3 regions of the Saccharopolyspora erythraea genome follow, and region 2 is predicted to be linked to each of the others. Evidence: riboswitches for the same ligand, from Rfam matches in the RefSeq annotation. Region 2 holds a riboswitch; each other region holds the start of a gene.
What was found. A riboswitch is a leader RNA that binds a small molecule or an ion and turns the genes downstream of it on or off. The one in region 2 is predicted to bind glycine.

Region 1: it holds a riboswitch for glycine, as region 2 does, so the genes downstream of both, gcvH (glycine cleavage system protein GcvH) here and gcvT (glycine cleavage system aminomethyltransferase GcvT) in region 2, are expected to answer to the same signal.
Region 3: it holds a riboswitch for glycine, as region 2 does, so the genes downstream of both, gcvP (aminomethyl-transferring glycine dehydrogenase) here and gcvT (glycine cleavage system aminomethyltransferase GcvT) in region 2, are expected to answer to the same signal.

What each region holds. Positions count from the first base shown of each region.
Region 1 covers NZ_CP054839.1:7,147,136-7,152,664, reverse strand. The annotation lists gene ald (alanine dehydrogenase) at 1-532, opposite strand, end outside; gene HUO13_RS31965 (PucR family transcriptional regulator) at 783-2,339, opposite strand; glycine riboswitch at 2,504-2,611, shown strand; gene gcvH (glycine cleavage system protein GcvH) at 2,755-3,126, shown strand; gene HUO13_RS31955 (L-serine ammonia-lyase) at 3,156-4,511, shown strand; gene HUO13_RS31950 (YidH family protein) at 4,580-4,924, opposite strand; gene HUO13_RS31945 (YidH family protein) at 4,949-5,341, opposite strand.
Region 2 covers NZ_CP054839.1:1,713,475-1,719,003, forward strand. The annotation lists gene HUO13_RS07920 (acyl-CoA dehydrogenase family protein) at 1-905, opposite strand, end outside; gene HUO13_RS07925 (TetR/AcrR family transcriptional regulator) at 1,045-1,707, shown strand; glycine riboswitch at 1,919-2,011, shown strand; glycine riboswitch at 2,013-2,117, shown strand; gene gcvT (glycine cleavage system aminomethyltransferase GcvT) at 2,236-3,339, shown strand; gene glyA (serine hydroxymethyltransferase) at 3,377-4,657, shown strand; gene HUO13_RS07940 (amino acid permease) at 4,936-5,529, shown strand, end outside.
Region 3 covers NZ_CP054839.1:4,402,365-4,407,893, reverse strand. The annotation lists gene gcvP (aminomethyl-transferring glycine dehydrogenase) at 51-2,948, opposite strand; glycine riboswitch at 3,122-3,225, opposite strand; gene HUO13_RS19730 (MerR family transcriptional regulator) at 3,331-3,897, opposite strand; gene HUO13_RS19725 (bifunctional nuclease family protein) at 4,142-4,618, opposite strand; gene garA (glycogen accumulation regulator GarA) at 5,010-5,474, opposite strand.

The sequences.
Region 1 (5,529 bases), 2.8 Mb from region 2:
CACCGCCGCCGATCACCACGACGCGGGCCGGGTGCACACCCGGCACACCGCCCGGCAGGACGCCGCGGCCGCCGCTCGGGCGCATCAGCGCGTAGGCGCCCATCTGCGGCGCCAGCCGCCCGGCGACCTCGCTCATCGGCGCCAGCAGCGGCAGGCTGCCGTTGCCGCTCTGCACGGTCTCGTAGGCGATGCCGGTGACGCCGGAGGCGAGCATGGCCTCGGTCAGCTCCGAGGAAGCCGCCAGGTGCAGGTAGGTGAACAGCACCTGGTCGCGGCGCAGCCGCGGGTACTCCTCGGCGATGGGCTCCTTGACCTTGAGGACGAGCTGGCCCTCGGCCCACACCTCGTCGGCGGTCGGCAGGACCTTCGCGCCTGCGGCGAGGTAGTCCTCGTCGGGGATGGACGACCCGGCACCCGCCTGCGCCTCGACGAAGACCTCGTGGCCGCGGCTGGTGAATTCGTGCACGCCGGCCGGCGTGATCGCGACCCGGTACTCGTTGTTCTTGATCTCGCGCGGAACTGCGATCTTCACGGCGCAATCCTTTCTCGGTCTGTTGCGCATCACGATCCGCCGCCGTCGCCGGGCTCGCATCATTCCGCGCAGATGAGATTGCCCAGGTGGGTTTGTGCCGCGGGCACAACGGTGCTCCGCAGCGCCCTGCCGCCGATCACGGTTCGTGCGGGATGCGCGGTCCGTGCTCGCACCGCGAGTGCGCGGTGCTCCTTCGCCGATGGAGGGCGGGTTCGGGACGACGTCGCCCCGGTTTCACCCGTGCGGGTGGCTAGCGCTGGCGGGCCCACCGCGCGGCGAGGAGCTGCACGAGCAGGGCGGACCGGACGTCGGGGTCGTCGAGGTCGACGTCGACGAGCTGGGTGATCCGCTTCATCCGGTACCGGAAGGTGTTCGGGTGCACGCGCAGGTCGTGGCTGGCCGTGCGCGGGTCGCCGGGGTGGCGCAGCCAGGCGTGCAGCGTGTTCAGGTACTCGGTGCCCTGCGAGCGGTCGTGCTCCCGCAACAACGGCAGCGGCCCCAGCGAGCCGACCCCGGCGTCGGTGGCGGTGCCCGCCATCCGGTTGAGCACCAGCAGGTGCCAGAGGTCCTCGTACACCGCGAGCCGGTCGGGCACCTGCCCCGCGCGCAGCAGGGCGAGCAGCTCGTCGGCCTCCGACCGCGACCGGTGCAGGTCCGCGACGCCGACCGCCGTACCCACCGCCACCAGCGGTTTCGCCTGGCCTTCGGCCGCGGTCAGCGCGTCGCGCAGCACCGGCCAGCCGCCAGCCCCCGGCCGGTCGGGCACGAGCGCGTAGAGGACGTTGCCGACCTCGGTCACCAGCGGCCTGCGACCGACGCCGCGGGTGATCCACTCCCACATCGCCAGCCGGTGCCCCTCAGCCTCCTCGGCCGACGTGCTGACCTCGATCGCGGCCACCCGGTGCGGGTCGTGCGAGACCCCCAGCTCGCTCGCGGCGACCCGCCAGCGGTCGCCGCCCTCCAGCAGCTGGCGCACCTGGTCGGCCGAGCGCTGCCGCTCCGCGTCGGCGACGGCCCGCCAGCGCAGCAGTTGCAGCGCGACCAGCGGGGCGGTGTCGGCGAAGGCCGTCGAGCGCTCCACGGAGACCTCGCCGGGCACCACCGCCCACATCGACCCCAGCAGCTCGCCGCCCATCCGGATCGGCACCACCAGCCTGGGCAGCGTGCCGTCCTGCTGACCGGGCACGAAGATCGCCGAACTGCCCTTGCTGAGCTGCCGGAACGTGCCGCGCGCGCGGAACTTGGCGAGCACGTCGTCGGGCTGCTTGCGGCCCATGATCGTCGACACCCGGGCCGGGTCGGTCAGGTCCTGGCGCGCCGAGTACGCCAGCACCTGGGAGTGCGCGTCCTCGATGGTCACCGGGGCGTCGACCACGTCGGCCACGGCGTCGGCCAGCTTGAACAGGTCGCCCAGACCGGGGCTTCGGGTGTCGGTGTCCTCCACCGCCGTGCCCGCCAGCGCGGCCCGGATCAGCCACACCAGCTGCGCCCACGCCGTGCCCGGCCGCACCTCCACCAGCGCGAGCCCGGTGTCCTCCGCGGTGGTGAGGACGGCCGGGTCCCCGCAAAGAGGCGGCTTGAGCAGGACCGCGGCCGCACCCTGCGCGCCGCACTCGCGCGTCAGGCGCACGGCCGCGTCGCGGTCGCCCACGGCCACGCCGAGCACCAGGTCTCCTTCGGCGACCGTCAGCGGCTGGTCGGGTTCGGCGATCACGACGTCGCCGACGCAGTCGGTGGAACCGGGCAGGATCACGGTTCGCAACAGCGTCGGCCCGACCCGCTCGATCACCGCCCGGATGTCCAGCATCACCAGCCTCCTCGTTGGGGCCCCAGCGTCTTCCCAGCCTAAACACGCTCGCCGGCGGGTGGTCGGCCGCGCACGCGGGGCGCCCGGCCGTGGGGGAGCCATTGACAGCTCGGCAGCTCCGTTTATGGTTCGTGTCGGTACACCCACAACCGCATACCGGCCGCAGACCCCGGGCGGGAGAGCCCCTGCGCTGCCGCGCGAGCAGCAGAACAGGGCGCCGAAGGAGCAAGACTCCCCGCAAACTCTCAGGCACCCATGACCGTCCGGGCGAGGCGACTCTGGAAAGCGTGCGTTCCGACGCCGCACCCACGGTGCAAGCCGCGACGGCGCGGTGAAGCTCTCAGGTTCCGCAACAGAGGGGGAGGCACACCATCCCGGGCATCGCCATGCCCTCGACAGCGACGGAGCCTCCCGCATGTCCCTTCCCGCCAACCTGCGCTACACCCGCGAGCACGAGTGGATCGAGGACCGCGACGACGTGGTCCGCATCGGCATCACCCCCTACGCCGCCGAGGCGCTCGGCGACATCGTCTACGTGCAGCTTCCCGCGGTCGGCGAGCAGATCGAGGCCGGCCAGACGTGCGGTGAGCTGGAGTCGACCAAGTCGGTCAGCGACCTCTACGCGCCGGTCACCGGCGAGGTCGTGGCGATCAACGAGTCCGTGGTGGACGATCCTGCCCAGGTCAACGCCGAGCCGTTCGGCGCGGGCTGGCTGCTGGAGGTGCGCGCCACAGGCACCGGCGAGGTGCTCAGCGCCGAGCAGTACGCCGAACTGACCGGGGAGTAGCCGGACGACGGCGCTAGGAGGACGGATCAATGGCGATCAGCGTCTTCGACCTTTTCTCGGTGGGGATCGGACCGTCGAGCTCGCACACGGTGGGACCGATGCGTGCGGCGGCGATGTTCGTTGCGCGGTTGGCTGCCGCGGGACGGTTGTCCGAGGTGTGCCGGGTCAAGGCCGAGTTGTTCGGGTCGTTGGGTGCCACGGGGCATGGTCATGGCAGTCCGAAGGCGGTGCTGCTGGGGCTGGAGGGCCATGCGCCGGAGTCGGTGGACCCGGCGGCGGTGGCGCCGCGGGTGGCCGAGATCGGTGAGACGGGCCGGTTGCGGTTGGACGGGGCGCGCGAGATCGCGTTCTCGGTGGATCGTGATCTGGTGATGCATCGCCGCCGCTCGTTGCCGGTGCATCCGAACGGGATGCGGTTCACCGCGTGGGACGGCTCGGGTGCCGAGCTGGTGTCGTCGGTGTTCTATTCGGTCGGTGGCGGGTTCGTGGTGGACGACGAGGCCACGGGCGCGGACCGGATCAAGCCGGATGCCACCGAGGTCGCGTGGCCGTTCACCACGGGTGAGCGGTTGCTGGCGCGCACCGCGGAGTCGGGGCTGTCGATCAGCGGGGTCATGCTGGCCAACGAGCTGGCGTGGCGCGGTGAGGACGCGGTGCGCAAGGAGTTGCTGCACATCTGGGCCGTGATGGCCGAGTGCGTGGCCAACGGGTGCGCCAACACCGGTGAGCTGCCGGGTGGGTTGCGGGTGCGTCGCCGGGCGGCGGCGTTGGCGTCGAGCCTGACGGCGGCCGACGATCCGATGGAGTGGGTCACGCTGTTCGCACTGGCGGTCAACGAGGAGAACGCCGCGGGTGGCCGGGTGGTCACGGCGCCGACCAACGGCGCGGCGGGGATCGTGCCCGCGGTGCTGCACTACTACACGCGGTTCGTGCCGGGTGCCGATGAGGACGGTGTGGTGCGGTTCTTGCTGGCGGCGGGCGCGATCGGGGTGCTGTTCAAGGAGAACGCGTCGATTTCGGGCGCCGAGGTGGGCTGCCAGGGCGAGGTCGGGTCGGCGTGTTCGATGGCTGCGGCGGGCCTGGCCGAGGTGCTGGGCGGTACGCCCGCGCAGGTGGAGAACGCGGCGGAGATCGCGATGGAGCACAACCTGGGTCTGACGTGTGACCCGATCGGCGGGTTGGTGCAGATTCCGTGCATCGAGCGCAATGCGGTGGCGTCGGTGAAGGCGATCACGGCGGCGCGGATGGCGCTGCGGGGTGATGGTGCGCATTTCGTGTCGTTGGACAAGGTGATCAAGACGATGCGGGAGACCGGCCGGGACATGAAGGTCAAGTACAAGGAGACCGCCCGGGGCGGCCTGGCCGTCAACGTCATCGAATGCTGAGCGCGGTGTTCGTCTGACAGGGCTCCGGAGGTGCTGCACCTCCGGAGCCCTTGTCCACTGTGGACGACTCAGGTCGTGAGCACGTACACCAGGCCCGTGCAGCCGCCGAGGACGGCCAGCACCGCCACCGCCGCGGGCAGGATGCCGTCCGGCAGCGGGGCCTCCGCGCGCAGGCTGCGTTCGGTCCGGCGGTGCCGGCGCCAGGTGACCAGGGCGATGCCGGCGCAGAGCGGCAGCGTGAACACGGCGCACGCGGTGGCGGCGGCGAGGCTGTTGTGGGCGATGAGCCGCAGCAGCACAAGCAGCCCGACGGCGAACGACAGGATCGTGCGCAGCCAGGCCAGCGTCGTGCGCTCGTTCTGGAGGCCGGGGTCCCAGGGGCCGCGAGGTTCCTCCGGCCCTTCACCGGACATGGTGCTCGGCTCCCCGCGGCATCGTCAGATCCCCGTGGCGAAGAGCAGGACGCACGCCATGACGCCGATCGCGGTGAGCCCGAAGCCCAGCAGCGGGGCCAGTTTCGGCGCGGGGAGCGCGTCGCCCGCGCGCATCGCCCGCTCGGTCGCGACCCAGCGGCCGAAAGCCGTTGCGCTGCAAGCCACACCGCCGAGCAGGAGCAGCACGGCAAGCGCTGTCCTCAGTGGACCTCCCGCTTCGTGCGCCACCGCGTTGAGCGCCTCCACGCCGACGCCCGCGGCCATCAGCGCCAGCGAGGTCCGGATCCACGCCAGGAAGGTGCGTTCGTTGGCGAGGGTGAACCGGGGGTCGGGCTCGTCGCCCACCTCGTAGAGCCGCCGCGGCCAGCGGCGGCCGCCGGTGCCGTCTGCTGCCATGGGTCCACAGTAACGCGTCCGAATGCCGGGACGGCGGTGCTGACCAGCGCAATGCGCCGGGAGGGCATTCGGGCGAGTCGCGGAGGCCCGACGGGGTCGCGGAAAGCCCCCGCCCGGTGGCCGGCTCGTCGGATGCCGGCCCGGGCGGGGGCCTCTGGGCGCCGCCTGCGGTCCGCCCGGTGGAGCCG
Region 2 (5,529 bases):
ACCAGCCAGCGCAGCGCCTCGATCTCCACCGCCGAGTCGGCGATCATCCACTGGATGGCCTGCCGCTCGGCGATCGGCTCGCCGAAGGTCTCCCTGGACCTGGCGTAGTCCATGCCCATCTCCAGCAGCCGCTCGCAGTTGCCGAGCGCCCGCGCGGGCAGCAGGTAGCGGCCCCGGCCGATCCACTGCATCGCGAGCGCGAAGCCCTTTCCCCGCTCGCCGAGGATGTTGGCGTCGGGCACCCGCACGCCGTCGAACACCAGCGCGGCGGGCTGGCGCTCCCGCTCGCCCATGATCGCGATCGGCTCGGACTTCCAGCCCATGTCGCGGTCCACCAGGAAGCAGGTGACCCCGCCCGCGGCGCCCTTCTCCTTGTCGGTGACGGCGAAGACCATCGCGAAGTCGGCGTCGATGCCGCCGGTGATGAACGTCTTCTCGCCGTTGATCACCCACTCGTCGCCGTCCTTGTGGGCGGTGGCGCGGATGTTCCTGGCGTCGGACCCGGCACCCGGCTCGGTGATCGCGAAGCAGGACTTGCGCTCGCCGGAGATGGTCGGCAGCAGGTAGCGCTGCTTCTGCTCCTCGTTGGCGTGGTAGAGGATGTTGTCGGCGTAGCCGCCGAAGCGGAACGGCACGAAGGTGCGGCCGAGCTCGACCTCGATCAGGGCCGTCATGACCGCCGACAGGCCCATGCCGCCGTACTCCTCCGGCGTCTGCACGCCCCAGAACCCGGCCTGCTTCGCCTTCTGCTGGAGCTCGCCGAGCTCGGTCGTGGTCAGCCCCGCTTCACCGGCGCGTTCGCGACGCAGGACCTCCTGCTCCAGCGGCATCAGCTCCCGCTGCACGAAGTTGCGCACCCAGTCGCGGATGTCGCGTTCGGTGTCGGAGAGGGCGAAGTCGACCATCTGGGCTTCCTTTCCCGGGAACGGGGTGCCTGCCTGGCGCCCGCCCCGACTGGCGGGGCCGTAACTAACGACGTTAGTTTTGTGGCAGCCTAAGACCGCCCCGGCGACGGCCGCAAGAGGCGACCCTTGGAGACCGACCGTGCCCAGACCCAGCAATCCCCTGCTTTCCGCCGACCGGATCCGCCGGGCCGGGCTGGAGATCATCGACGCGCGGGGACTGGAGGGCCTGTCGATGCGCGGGCTCGCCGACGAGCTCGGGGTCAAGGCGTCCTCGCTCTACAACCACGTGCCCGCCAAGGAGCAGCTGCTCCAGGAGATCGCCGACGACGTCACCGCCTCGGTCGACGTCTCCGGTTTCGAGGCCGGCTGGCCGACCGGCATCCGGACCTGGGCCCGCTCCTACCGCGCCGCTCTGACCGCGCACCCGAACCTGGTGCCCTACATCGCCTACGGTCCCGCGCGGCGCGAGGCGGCGCTGCGCCGCGCCGACGCCGTGCACGGCGGGCTGACCAGGGCGGGATGGCCGCAGCGCTACGCGACAATGATCGGCGCGTCGACGAAGTACCTGGTCGTGGGCTCGGCGATGGGGTCGTTCTCGGCCGGGTTCGTCGACGACGCCGAGGTCTACGACGAGCGCTTCCCGCACCTGGACCGCGCGCACCTGCTGCGCGGGCACGCCGCCGAGATCGACAACGACAGCTTCGAGCTGGCCCTGGCGGCCCTCATCGACGGGCTGCACCGCCTGTACCACGACCTCGTCGGCGCGGACGGCCCGCGGGAGCGGGACCGGACGGAAGGCTGAGCCGGACGGCGTAGCCGAGACGGCTCGTGAGCTGGACCAGATGGCGGTCGATCAGCAGGGCCACATGACGGTCCGAGAGCTGGGCCGGACGCGGGGTCAGGGTGGTGCCGAGAACGTTCCCGGCACCGAGATCACTCCGGCGTCCGGTTGACTGGGACACCCCGTCTACGTAGCGTCCTCGGCCAGAACGACAACCGAAAACCGCAGCCGACGACGTCGTGCGGGAGAGTCCTCACCAGGGGTGAGGCGCCGAAGGAGCAATACTCCCCGCCAAACTCTCAGGCCCAGTCACCGCGCGGCACCAGGCTGAACACGGAGAAAAGCAGGGGCGCGCGAGCGCCTCTCGCCCAAGGTGCAAGCCGCGCGTTCCGGCGCGGTGAAACTCTCAGGCCAATGACTCCGGGGAGACCGCCGACCAGCGCATGCCCGCGCGGGTCGCAGTCGAGCGGGCCCGGATAAGGTTGAGGCCGAAGTGAGCGGCCCGGCACTCGACTGCCGACCGGCGCCCACCAGGAGGAGTTCCGCACCATGTCGTCGCCCCGGCTGACACCCCTGCACGAGATCCACGAAGCGCTCGGCGCCACCTTCACCGAGTTCGCCGGCTGGCGGATGCCGCTGCGCTACTCGGGCGACGCGGCCGAGCACAACGCGGTGCGCACCGCCGCCGGCCTGTTCGACCTGACCCACATGGGCGAAATCCGCATCAGCGGTCCGCAGGCGCCAGAGGCCCTGGACTACGCGCTGGTGGCCAACGCGTCGGCCATCACCGTCGGCCGGGCCCGCTACACCATGATCTGCAACGCCGAGGGCGGCGTCCTCGACGACCTGATCGTCTACCGGCTGGGCGAGCAGGAATACCTGGTGGTGGCCAACGCCGCCAACGCCGCGGTGGTCTCGGCCGAGCTGGCCGAGCGGGTCGCCCGGTTCGAGGCGAGCCACGAGGACGTCTCCGACGACTACGCGCTCATCGCCGTGCAGGGCCCGAAGGCGGTGGACATCCTCGCGCCGCTGACCAGCACGGACCTGAGCACGGTCAAGTACTACGCCGGCTACCGCAGCGAGGTCGCGGGCGCGGACGTCATGCTCGCCCGCACCGGCTACACCGGCGAGGACGGCTTCGAGCTGTTCACCTCCCCCGACGACGCCCCCGCCGTGTGGCAGGCGCTGGCCGACTCCGGCGCCGAGCACGGGCTGCGCCCGGCCGGGCTGTCCTGCCGCGACACGCTGCGGCTTGAGGCGGGCATGCCGCTGTACGGCAACGAGCTGTCGGCGGAGCTGACGCCGTTCCACGCCAACCTCGGCCGGGTCGTCAAGCTCGACAAGCCCGGCGACTTCGTGGGCAAGGCGCCGCTGGCCGCGGCCGCCGAGAAGCCCACCGAGCGGACCCTGGTCGGCCTGCGGTGCGACCAGCGCCGCTCCCCCCGCCACGGCTACCGGGTGCTCGACGCCGGCGGAGCCGAGATCGGCGTCGTCACCAGCGGCGCGCCCTCCCCGACCCTGGGCCACCCGATCGCGATGGCCTACGTCGACCGGGAGCACGCCGAGCCCGGCACCGCCCTGCAGGTCGACATCCGCGGCACGGCCGTCCCGGTAGAGGTCGTCGCACTGCCCTTCTACCGCCGCAACGCCTGACCAGCCACCGAAGCCGAGATCCAACAGGAGGCAAAACATGTCGACACCCGGACAGTTCAACAGCGAGCTCTCCGTCGTGGACCCCGAGGTGGCTGCGGCGGTGGGTGCCGAGCTGGGTCGTCAGCAGACGACGCTGGAGATGATCGCTTCGGAGAACTTCGCGCCGCAGGCGGTGTTGCAGGCGCAGGGGTCGGTTCTGACCAACAAGTACGCCGAGGGGTATCCGGGCAAGCGCTACTACGGTGGCTGCGAGCACGTCGATGTCGTCGAGCAGCTGGCCATCGACCGGGTCAAGGAGCTGTTCGGCGCCTCGTTCGCCAACGTGCAGCCGCACTCGGGTGCGCAGGCCAACGCCGCGGCGATGTTCGCGCTGCTCAAGCCCGGTGACACGATCATGGGCCTGGACCTGGCCCACGGCGGGCACCTCACGCACGGGATGCGGATCAACTTCTCCGGCAAGCTCTACAACGTGGTGCCCTACCACGTCCGCGACGACGACCACCGCGTCGACATGGACGAGGTCGCCCGGCTGGCCCGCGAGCACCAGCCGCGGATGATCATCGCGGGCTGGTCGGCCTACCCGCGTCAGCTGGACTTCGCACGGTTCCGCGAGATCGCCGACGAGGTCGGGGCCTACCTGATGGTCGACATGGCCCACTTCGCCGGGCTGGTGGCCGCGGGGCTGCACCCGAACCCGGTGCCGCACGCGCACGTGGTCACCACCACCACGCACAAGACCCTCGGCGGCCCGCGCGGCGGGGTCATCCTGTCCGGCGACGAGGAGTTCACCAAGAAGTTCAACTCGGCGGTGTTCCCCGGCCAGCAGGGCGGTCCGCTGGAGCACGTGATCGCGGGCAAGGCGGTGCTGTTCAAGCTCGCCGCCGGTGAGGAGTTCCGCGACCGGCAGCGGCGCACCCTGGAAGGCGCGAAGATCCTGGCCGAGCGGCTGCTGGCCGACGACGCGGCCAAGGCCGGGGTCCGGCTGGTCTCCGGTGGCACCGACGTGCACCTGGTGCTGGTGGACCTGCGGGACTCCGAGCTGGACGGCAAGCAGGCCGAGGACCGGCTGCACGAGATCGGGATCACGGTCAACCGCAACGCCGTGCCCAACGACCCGCGCCCGCCGATGGTGACCTCCGGCCTGCGCATCGGCACCCCGGCACTGGCCACCCGCGGCTTCGGCAAGACCGAGTTCACCGAGGTCGCCGACATCATCGCCGAAGCACTCTCGCCGGAGTTCGACGAGGCCACCAGCGCCAAGCTGCGCGCCCGGGTCGAGGCGCTGGCCGCCGGCTTCCCCCTCTACCCCAACCTGTAAACGCACGACCACACGAAGCCGCATTCCGTCCGATTCCGGACGAAATGCGGCTTCGTGCCGTCCACAGTGGCGTCCCCCTTTCGGCCACATTTCGAAAAAGGCTTACCCGAAAACGCATTCCTCCCTTGCGGGCCCCAGCGCGATAGCCCAATATCTCCGCAAGCCCGGCGCGTCCCGGGACGTGCCGCGTGCCGGTGAACCGCCCGCGCGCCGCACCGACCGCGCTGGAGAACAGCAACGGCTTCCACGAGAAGCTCGGTTCGAAGGAGTTCGTTTCAATGTCGGAGCCAGTGGCCGAGGAGTACCGGAAGGATCTGAGTACCCGGCACATCAACATGATCGCGATCGGTGGTGCGATCGGTGTCGGGTTGTTCCTCGGTTCGGGCAAGGCGCTCAACCAGGTCGGGCCCGGTCTGATCCTCATCTACGCCGTCGCGGGCCTGATGATCTTCTTCGTGATGCGGGCGCTGGGCGAGCTGCTGATGTACCGGCCGGTGTCCGGCTCGTTCGCCGAGTACGCCGGGGAGTTCGTCGGACCGTGGGCGCGGTTCGCCACCGGCTGGGGCTACTGGCTGGTGTGGATCGTGACCGGCATGGCCGAGATCACCGCGGTGGGCGAGTACTTCCAGTTCTGGTTCCCCCAGGTCCCGCAGTGGATTCCCGCGCTGGGCGCGCTGATCGTGCTCTCGGGGGTCAACCTGATCGCGGTCAAGCTCTTCGGCGAGTTCGAGTTCTGGTTCGCCCTGGTCAAGGTCGTGGCCATCGTCGGACTGATCGTGCTGGCCGCGGCCATCCTGGTCTTCGGGTTCTCCGACGTCGGCGACACCGCGGCGGTGTCGAACCTGTGGGCCCACGGCGGGATGTTCCCCAAC
Region 3 (5,529 bases), 2.7 Mb from region 2:
AGGTGGTCACGTAAGTGACCCACCGTAGTGCATGCCTCCGAGATCGGCAGTCACCCCTCGTAGGCCGACAGGGGTGGGCAGGAGCACACCAGGTTGCGGTCGCCGCGGGCCCCGTCGATGCGCCGAACCGGCGGCCACACCTTCGCCACACGGGTGCCCAGCGGGTAGGCCGCCACGTCCCGGCCGTAGGCGTGCTTCCACTCCCCGACCAGCGACGCGGCCGTGTGCGGGGCGTTGACCAGCGGGTTGTCGTCGGCGGGCCACTGCCCCGCCGTGACCTTGTCGATCTCGGCGCGGATGGCGATCATCGCCTCGCAGAAGCGGTCGAGCTCGGCCAGGTTCTCGCTCTCGGTGGGCTCCACCATCAGCGTGCCCGCGACCGGGAACGACATCGTCGGGGCGTGCAGGCCGTAGTCGGCCAGCCTCTTGGCGACGTCGTCCACCGTGATACCGCTGGACTTGGTGATGGGCCGCAGGTCCAGGATGCACTCGTGGGCCACGAAGCCGCCCGAACCGGTGTAGAGCACCGGGAAGTACTCGTCGAGCCTGCGGGCGACGTAGTTGGCGGCCGCGACGGCGGTCAGCGTCGCCCTGCGCAGGCCGTCGGAACCCATCATCCGCACGTAGGCCCACGAGATCGGCAGGATCGACGCGCTGCCCCACGGCGCCGCGCTGATCGGTCCCACCCCGGTCGAGGGGCCCGCCGCGGGCTGGAGCGGGTGGTTCGGCAGGAACGGCGCCAGGTGCGCGCGGACACCGATCGGGCCGACGCCCGGCCCGCCGCCGCCGTGCGGGATGCAGAAGGTCTTGTGCAGGTTCAGGTGCGAGACGTCGGAGCCGAACTTGCCCATCCGGGCCAGGCCGATCAGCGCGTTGAGGTTCGCGCCGTCGACGTAGACCTGCCCGCCCGCGTCGTGCACCAGCCCGCAGACCTGCTGCACGGTGTCCTCGTAGACGCCGTGCGTGGACGGGTAGGTGATCATGATCGCGGCAAGGTCGTCCTTGTGCTCCTCGACGACCTCGCGCAGGTGGTCCATCTCGATGTTGCCCTGGTCGTCGCAGCGCACCACGACGACGCGCAGACCGGCCATGATGGCGCTCGCGGCGTTGGTGCCGTGCGCGCTGGCCGGGATGAGGCAGACGTCCCGCTCGGCCTCACCACGGCTGTGGTGGTAGGCGCGGATGGCGAGCAGACCGGCGAACTCGCCCTGGCTGCCGGCGTTGGGCTGCAGGCTCACCGCGTCGTAGCCGGTGATCTCGGCCAGCCAGCCCTCCAGGTCGGAGACGATCCTGAGCAGCCCCTCGGCGTCCTGCGCGGGCGCGAACGGGTGCAGCCCGGAGAACTCCGGCCAGGTGATCGACTCCATCTCGGCGGTCGCGTTGAGCTTCATCGTGCACGAGCCCAGCGGGATCATGCTGCGGTCCAGCGCGACGTCCTTGTCCGAGAGCTCGCGCAGGTAGCGCAGCAGGGAGGTCTCCGAGCGGTGGGTGTGGAACACCGGGTGCGTGAGGTACTCCGAGGTGCGCAGGAGACCGGTGGGCAGCGCGTCCGGGGTCTCGGCGTCGAGCTCCTCGACATCGGGCTGCTCGGGGAGCCCGAACGCCTTCCACACCGTGGCCAGCCGGGCGCGGGTGGTGGTCTCGTCGCAGCTCACGCCGACGTGGTCGCCGTCCACGCGGCGCAGGTTCACGCCCTCCCGGCGGGCGGCGGACACGACGTCGTCGGCCTTGCCGGGCACTCGAGCGACGAGCGTGTCGAAAAACTCCCGGTGCACGACCTCGACGCCGCCGCGGCGCAGCCGCTCGGCCAGCACGGCGGCCATCCGGTGCGCCCTGGTCGCGATCGCCTTCAACCCGGCCGGACCGTGGTACACCGCGTACATCGACGCCACGACCGCCAGCAGGACCTGCGCGGTGCAGATGTTGCTGGTGGCCTTCTCGCGGCGGATGTGCTGCTCGCGGGTCTGCAGCGCCAGCCGGTAGGCCTGGTTGCCGTCGCTGTCGACGCTGACGCCCACCAGCCGGCCCGGCAGCTGGCGCTCGATGCCCTTGCGGACCGCCATGTAGCCGGCGTGCGGGCCGCCGAAGCCCATCGGCACGCCGAAGCGCTGGGTGGTGCCGACGACGACGTCCGCGCCGATCTCACCGGGCGCGCGTAGCAGCGTCAGCGCGAGCAGGTCGGCGGACACCACCGCCATCGCCCCGCGCTCGTGGACCTCGGCGACGACCGCCTCCTGGTCGCGCAGCGCGCCGGAGGCGCCCGGGTAGGCCAGCAGGGCGCCGAAGAACTCACCCTCGGGCAGGCCGGAGGCTCCCTCGGACAGGTCGGCCACCACGACCTCGATGCCCAGCGGCTCGGCGCGGGTGCGCAGCACCTCCAGCGTCTGGGGCATGGTGTCGGCGTCGACGACGAACCGCGGCGACTTCGACCGCCCGGCCCTCCGGACCAGGGTCATGCCCTCGGCGGCCGCGGTCGCCTCGTCCAGCATCGAGGCGTTGGCCACCGGCACACCGGTCAGGTCGGCGACCATCGTCTGGAAGTTCAGCAGCGCCTCCAGGCGCCCCTGCGAGATCTCCGGCTGGTACGGGGTGTAGGCGGTGTACCAGGCGGGGCTCTCCAGCACGTTGCGCAGGATCACCGGCGGGGTCACGGTGCCGTAGTAGCCCAGGCCGATCATCTCGGCATGCGGGCGGCACCGCCCGGCCAGCTCACGCAGCTCGGCCAGGGCCTGCGCCTCGGTCGCGGGCTCGGGCAGCGCCAGGTGCAGGTCGCGCTCGCGGATGCCCTCCGGGACCGCGCTCTGGCCCAGCTCCTCCAGCGAGCCGACCCCGATCACGTCCAGCATGCGGGCCAGCTCGGCGGGAGCGGGACCCACGTGGCGGTCGGCGAACGGGGTGCCGTGCTCCAGTGCGGCGAGCGGGATGCGGTCATGGGTCACGTCGGTCATCGCCAAACCTCGATTTTTCGCGGCGGACACAGGGCTCGGCAGCACGGCGGGTGCTGCCCTCCCCCTCTGTCAATGTCCGCTGCGCGAACGCCTGAGAGCTTCACCCGGATCGCACCGGGCTTGCACCGTCGGCGGGGTCACCACTGCCGTGACGACCCGCTTTCCAGAGGTATCTCGCCCGCGCGGTCCGGTTGGCCTGAGAGGTTGTCGGGGAGTGGTTGCTCCTTCGGCGCCGCACCGGTGCTCTGACCGGCGCGGACTCTCCCGCGCGGGGTCTGCGATGCCGCGTAGCCTACCTGATCTGGAGGCGCGGGAGGACCCTCGCACCGCGCCCGGCCGGCCACGCACCGCATCCATCCGGCCCATCCGGCTCAGCCGGGTGTCAGCCGGTCTGGCGGTCCCGGCGGCGGCGCGCCAGCTCGTCGGTCACGGATGCGGTGACCTCCACACCGTCGGCGCGCTCCGCGGGGAACTCGTGGATGGTTCCGCTGATTTCGCGCATCGCGCCGCTGACGGCGATGCCGAAAACCCCCTGGCCGCCCTGCAGCAGGTCGACCACCTCCTCGGCGGAGGTGCACTCGTAGACGGTCGTGCCGTCGCTGAACAGCGTGATCCTGGCGAGGTCCTGCACGCCCCGGTGGCGGAGGTGGTCCACGGCGACGCGGATGTTGTGCAGCGAAACACCGGTGTCCAGCAGTCGCTTGACCACCTTGAGCACCAGGATGTCCTTGAACGAGTACAGCCGCTGGGAGCCCGAGCCCGCCGCACCTCTTATGGACGGCCCCACCAGCTTGGTGCGCGCCCAGTAGTCGAGCTGGCGGTAGGTGATGCCCGCGATCTGGCAGGCTGCGGGGCCGCGGTAGCCGACGAGCTCGTCCGGTACCGAGGCGTCCGGGAACAGCTCACCCTGCTCCGCGGCAGCATCCCGGTTGGGTGCCTCCTCGACCACGCCTGCCTCCCCTCGTCCGGCATGATGCCGACCGACCGCCAAGGCCCTGGACCGTGCGTGACTCAGGGCTGCGAACGCCCGCCGCCGCACGAGCAGGTCGCACGGGAATCACAAGCGGGCAATTCGCGTGTCTTCGACGGTAAGCCCGCCCAGGGGGGAGGTCAACGCGACGCGCGGGGAGACGACGAGGCCCCCGGCGCGACCGCGCGCCGGGGGCCCGTCCAAGCCCGCAACGGGCGCCGGCTCAGGTGTCGGCGCCGCGGAAGTCCTCCGGCGAGACCGAGTCCAGGAACTCCCGGAACTTCTCGACCTCGTCCTCCTGTTCGTCCGGGATGATCAGCCCGGCCTCGTCCAGCACCGACTCGTCGGCGTGGATCGGCACACCCACCCGCAGCGCCAGCGCGACCGAGTCGCTCGGCCTGGCCGAGACCCGCACGTCACCGTCGAAGACGAGCTCCGCGTAGAACGTGCCCTCCTGCAGGTCGGTGATGCGGACCTGCTCCAGGTCCCGCCCCAGCGCCCCGATGACGTCCTTGAGCAGGTCGTGGGTCAGGGGTCTGGCGGGGCGCACGCCCTGCTGCTCCAACGCGATTGCGGTCGCCTCCACCGAGCCGATCCAGATCGGCAGGTAGCGCTCGCCCTCGGTCTCGCGCAGCAACAGGATCGGCTGGTTGGCTGGTAGTTCCACTCGCACGCCGACGACGCGCATCTCGCTGCTCATCGTCAAATCGCCTCCTCCAGCGCGCCGGGGCGTGACGTCCTCGTCGAGGATCTCGCACCGGCGTCTCCGACGCTACCCGCGATACGGCGGACACGCCCATCCCTCGGCTGTCGATCAGCCACCGTTTTCCGCGGCCTGGCGCGCTCGGCAGGCCGAGAACCGATACCTGAGCTCACCATTGAGCAACACTCAGCACGATACACCGCCGACCGGTCCCGTAGGGGCGGTCGGAAGACCCCGAAACTCAACTGCAAACACGTGATTCGCCTGGGGTCCCGGTGCATCCGCGGGCGGTTCCGGCCGGGTCGCCGCGCGGGTGCGCGCAGTACCGCGAACGACCGGGGCGGCGCCGGTTGCTCGGCGCCGCCCCGATGCCCGCTCCTCATGCCGCCTAGCGGCCTTGTCCCCCGTCGATCGGGCCGGTCAAAAAGACCAACCGGAACTTCCCGATCTGCACCTCGTCGCCGTTGGCGAGCACCGAGGTGTCCACCGGCTCGCGGTTGACGTAGGTGCCGTTGAGGCTGCCCACGTCGACGACCACGAAGTCGTTGCCCTCCCGGCGGAACTCGGCGTGCCGCCGCGAGACCGTGACGTCGTCCAGGAAGATGTCGCTGTCCGGATGGCGTCCGGCGCTGGTGGTGTCCCGGTCGAGCAGGAATCGCGAACCCGCGTTCGGGCCGCGCTTGACCACCAGCAGGGCGGCCCCCGCGGGCAGCGCGTCGACCCCGGACGCGGCAGGCTGCTCCGCGGGCGCGCTCTCGGTGCTTTCCGGCTCCGAGAGGAAGGGCCTGAAGACCGAGGTGGTCTCCGGTGACTGCTCCGGCGGAACGTCGCCGGAGCCGCTGTTGTGGCTCACCTGAGCTCTCCTCTACGCGGATAGATCGTGCGAAGTGTCTTCCAACGTACCGTGT